DNA from 2 places in the Arsenicicoccus sp. UBA6765 genome. Region 2 is predicted to be linked to the other one. Evidence: predicted binding sites of a transcription regulator. Region 2 holds the regulator's gene; the other holds the start of a gene.
The links. Region 2 encodes HrcA, which represses chaperone genes, less so after heat shock. Its sites were predicted from a motif close to TTNGCACTCGNNNNNNNCGAGTGCNAA; they were not measured.

Region 1: a site for HrcA is predicted at 1,104-1,130, ahead of groES (co-chaperone GroES). Genes of this name have one in related genera too.

What each region holds. Positions count from the first base shown of each region.
Region 1 covers NZ_DKGR01000063.1:54,452-56,842, reverse strand. Annotated here, with positions in the region: gene B4K29_RS17175 (class I SAM-dependent methyltransferase) at 1-1,002, opposite strand, end outside; gene groES (co-chaperone GroES) at 1,272-1,565, shown strand; gene groL (chaperonin GroEL) at 1,656-2,391, shown strand, end outside.
Region 2 covers NZ_DKGR01000052.1:44,673-47,063, forward strand. Annotated here, with positions in the region: gene B4K29_RS13680 (DUF3097 domain-containing protein) at 1-208, opposite strand, end outside; gene hrcA (heat-inducible transcriptional repressor HrcA) at 395-1,450, shown strand; gene dnaJ (molecular chaperone DnaJ) at 1,574-2,391, shown strand, end outside.

The DNA.
Region 1 (2,391 bases), on a different contig from region 2:
CGACCGCACGTAGCCCACGCCGCCGTCCAGCTCGGCCCCACCCGTGAGGGCCTCGAGGGCGCCCACCAGCCCGGCGCGGATCACGGCCCGGTCGGGCTCGTGCAGCAGGTCGCCCCGGTCGCTCCCCGGCGCGGGGCGGTCCGTGGGCACGTCGGCCTCGGTGACCAGGTGCGCGGACCACGGCGTCTCCGTGTCGCCGTCGAGGACCAGCGCGGAGCGTCCGGCGGACCGGACCGCCGAGCCCCACCACAGGACGCACTCCACAACCTCGCCGCGCCACGAGACCCACTGCGCCTCGGTCCCGTCGGGGCGGGCCGCGTGCGGGAACGCGGGTGACAGCTTGGCCCCGGCTGCCTCGACCCGGCCGGCGAGGTCCTGCACGAGCTCCCACGACGGGGCCAGGTCGTCCAGGCGGAAGGTCCTGCGGGTGCGTCCGGTCGCGTCGGCGACCCCGGGGGTGCGCCGGGCCGGGTCGAGCCAGACGGCCGTATGCCGGTCCGCGCCGACCAGCTCGTCGGCCACCTCCTCCGCGCGGGCGCACCGCACCTGCGGGGCAGAGGTGCCCGGGGGCCTGACGACGCCGGCGAGGTTGTGCGCGGCGATCTCGGCGGTGACGGGGTCGGCGTCCACGGCGAGGACCTCGAGCCCGGCGTGCGCCATGGCGGCGGCGTCCAGACCGAGGCCGCACCCCAGGTCGTGGACGGTGCGGACCCCGGCCGCCGCCAGGCGCTCGGCGTGCTGCTGCGCCACGACGGGGCGGGTCGCCTGCTCCAGGCCGTCGGGGGTGAGCAGGAGCCGGTCGACGGCGTCTCCCAGCTTGGCGCGGCCGCGCTGGCGCAGCCGGCTCTGGGTGAGCACCGCGGCGACGAGCTCGGGGGAGTGCCCCTCCCGGCGCAGGGTGGAGGAGGTGGCGAGCGAGCGGGCCTCGTCATACACCGGCAGTCCCCGGAGGAGGGCGAGCCCCTCGGGGGAGGTGAGCGCACGGGTGGTGGCGAGATCCATGGCGCCATCCTCTCCCACCGTCAGATCGACCGGCCTCGGTCACACCCGCCTGGGGAACGACGGCCGGTCGACGTGACCGCCGGGGGTAGGTCCGCGCCGCGCTGGCACTCGACTTGACCGAGTGCCAGTGGCTTCCTAGATTGTGGGTTAGCACTCTCGGCAGGCAAGTGCTAAGGGTCGACCCCCGCGACGGCGACCCGGACGTACCACCACGCGCCGGAGTCCATCATCTGTCCACTCTCGACATTCCCGAAGGGGAGGTCACCACAGTGTCGGTTTCCATCAAGCCGCTCGAGGACCGCATCGTCGTCAAGGCCGTCGAGGCCGAGCAGACCACGGCGTCCGGTCTCGTCATCCCGGACACGGCCAAGGAGAAGCCCCAGGAGGGCGAGGTCCTCGCCGTGGGTCCCGGTCGCATCGACGACAAGGGCAACCGCGTCCCCGTCGACGTCGCCGTCGGCGACAAGGTCATCTACTCCAAGTACGGCGGCACCGAGGTCAAGTACGGCGGCGAGGAGCTCCTGATCCTGAGCGCCCGCGACGTCCTCGCGATCGTCGGCTGACGCAGCATCGACTTCTCTGGGAGCCCCGGCCCGAGCCTTCGCGGCTGGGGGCGGGGCTCTCGTCATACCTCTAGACAGACAAGGAAGCTCATGGCCAAGACGCTTGAGTTCAACGACGACGCGCGCAAGTCCCTGGAGCGCGGTGTCGACGCCCTCGCCAACGCGGTGAAGGTCACGCTCGGCCCCAAGGGCCGCAACGTCGTGATCGACAAGAAGTGGGGCGCCCCCACCATCACCAACGACGGCGTGACCATCGCCCGTGAGGTCGAGCTGGACGACCCCTACGAGAACCTCGGCGCGCAGCTCGCCAAGGAGGTCGCCACCAAGACCAACGACATCGCCGGTGACGGCACCACCACCGCGACCGTCCTCGCGCAGGCCATGGTCAAGGAGGGCCTGCGCAACGTCGCCGCCGGGGCCGCCCCGGCCGGTGTCAAGCGCGGCATGGACCAGGCCGTCGACGCCGTGTCCGAGCGCCTGCTCGCCAACGCCCGCGAGGTCTCCGGCAAGTCCGAGATCGCCGCGGTCGCCTCGCTCTCCGCGCAGAACGAGGAGGTCGGCACGCAGATCGCCGAGGCCTTCGACAAGGTCGGCAAGGACGGCGTCATCACCGTCGAGGAGTCCTCCACCGCTAGCACCGAGCTGGAGTTCACCGAGGGCATGCAGTTCGACAAGGGCTACATCTCCCCCTACTTCGTCTCCGACCCGGAGCGCATGGAGGCCGTCCTCGAGGACGCCTACGTGCTCGTCAACCAGGGCAAGATCTCGGCCATCGCCGACGTCCTGCCGCTCCTCGAGAAGGTCGTGCAGGCCGGCAAGCCGCTGC
Region 2 (2,391 bases):
TCTCGAAGCCCCGGGTGCGGCCCTTGCGGTCCTCCAGGTGGACGACGTGGACGCCACCGGCCTTCTCGACCCGCACCACGGCGCCGACCCAGCCGGACTCGACGTCCTCGACGACCAGGCCACGGGTGGCGGGGACCGCCTCCGAGCGCCCACGGCGGGGAGCCTTCCAGTCGCCCGAGAGGACGTCGGTGCCGTATCGGTCCGCCACGGGGGCCTCCTGCTTCTGCCTGTTGCTGGCGCGACGGGTCGTGCTCGAGACCCGCCCCGACGCGGTCGTCGGACGGTGCTGAAGGCTAGCCCGAGGACCGGCGGAGTTCGTCGTGGCGCGCCACCCGGCGTAGAATTGGCACTCGCCCCACCCGAGTGCCAACCAGCGAACGTGAGGAGGTCGACGATGAGCGACGGACGCCGCCTGCAGGTCCTGCGGGCCATCGTGCAGGACTACGTCGCGACCTCCGAGCCCGTCGGCTCCAAGGCGCTGCTCGACCGGCACCAGCTCGGCGTCAGCGCGGCGACGGTCCGCAACGACATGGCCGCGCTCGAGGAGGAGGGCCTGATCTGCGCCCCGCACACGAGCGCGGGCCGCATCCCCACCGACGCGGGCTACCGGCTCTTCGTCGACCAGCTGTCCGAGATCAAGCCGATGTCGCCGCCCGAGCGCGCGGCCATCGCCGAGTTCCTCGCGGGGTCGGTCGACCTCGACGACATCGTCGACCGCACCGTGCGGCTGCTCGCCAGCCTTACCCACCAGGTCGCGGTGATGCAGTACCCCTCGCTCACCCGGTCGTCCGTGCGGCACGTCGAGCTGGTCCCCATCGGTGGGCCGCGGCTGATGGTCGTGCTCATCGTGACGACGGGTCGGGTGGAGCAGCGCGTCGTCGACGCCGGCCGCGACCTCGGCGACGTGGACGGCGAGCGCCTCGTCTTCGACCTGCGCGGACGGCTCAACGGCCTCGCCGCGGGCCGCCCGTTCCCGGAGGTGGCGCCCGCGCTCGCCGGGCTGTCCCAGGGCTTCGAGGTGGCCGACCGCCCGGCCGTCGAGGCCGTCACCACGGCGCTGGCCGAGATCGTCGTGGAGGAGCGCGAGGAGCGGGTGGTGCTCGCCGGCACCAGTAACCTCGCCCGCCGCTCCGAAGACTTCCCGACGTCGCTGCGCCCGGTCCTCGAGGCGCTCGAGGAGCACGTCGTGCTGCTCGGCCTGATCGACGCCATGCACGACGACCCGGCCCGCCCCGCCGCGGCCGACTCGGACCTCGTCTCGGTGCGCATCGGCAGCGAGCTCTCGCACGCCGGTCTAGTGTCCACCTCGGTCGTGTCGACCGGATACGGTGCGGGGCCGGACCTCGTCGCCGGGCTCGGGGTCCTCGGCCCCACCCGCATGGACTACCCCACGACGATGGCGGCGGTGCGGGCGGTTGCGGCATACGTCTCCCGGTCCCTCGGTGGCTAGCCACCGGACGTCGGCGGGTGCGGCGCACCCGGCCGGCTCGGCCCGCCCCGTCGTCCCCGTCCCCCCGATCGCCCCAGCACCCCACGTCACCTCCGCCAACCACTCCGTCAGGCAAGGACTTTCGTGAACGACTACTACGCAGCCCTCGGGATCGAGCGCGGCGCCAGCGCCGAAGAGATCAAGAAGGCCTACCGCCGGCTCGCGCGCAAGCTGCACCCGGACGTCAACCCCGGCCCCGAGGCCGAGGAGGAGTTCAAGCGGGTCTCGCAGGCCTATGACGTGCTCGGCGACCCCGCCAAGAAGCAGGCCTACGACATGGGCGCGGACCCCTACGCCAGCGCCGGTGCGGCGGGCTTCGGCCAGGGCTTCACGTTCAGCGACATCATGGACCAGTTCTTCGGCGCGGGGGCGGGTGGCGCGGGCGGTCGTGGACCCCGCTCGCGCGTGCGACGCGGCCAGGACGCGCTCGTGCGGGCGGACGTCGACCTGCGCACCGCGGTCTTCGGCGACACCCACGAGCTCACCCTCGACACGGCCGTCGAGTGCGGCACCTGCCACGGCGACGGCTGCCAGCCCGGCACGTCCCCGCAGACCTGCTCCTCCTGCCAGGGCCGCGGCGAGGTCCAGCAGGTCCAGCGCAGCTTCCTCGGCCAGATCATGACCTCGCGCCCCTGCGGCGTGTGCCAGGGCTACGGCACGGTGATCCCCAACCCCTGCTTCGAGTGCTCGGGGGAGGGGCGCGTGCGCACCCGCCGGTCCGTCTCCATCAAGGTCCCGGCCGGCGTCGACACCGGCACGCGGATCCAGCTGCGTGGCGAGGGCGAGGTCGGCCCGGGCGGCGGCCAGCCCGGCGACGTCTACGTCGAGATCGTCGTGACGCCGCACCCGACCTTCCAGCGCAACGGCGACGACCTGCACTGCACCCTCGACGTGCCGATGAC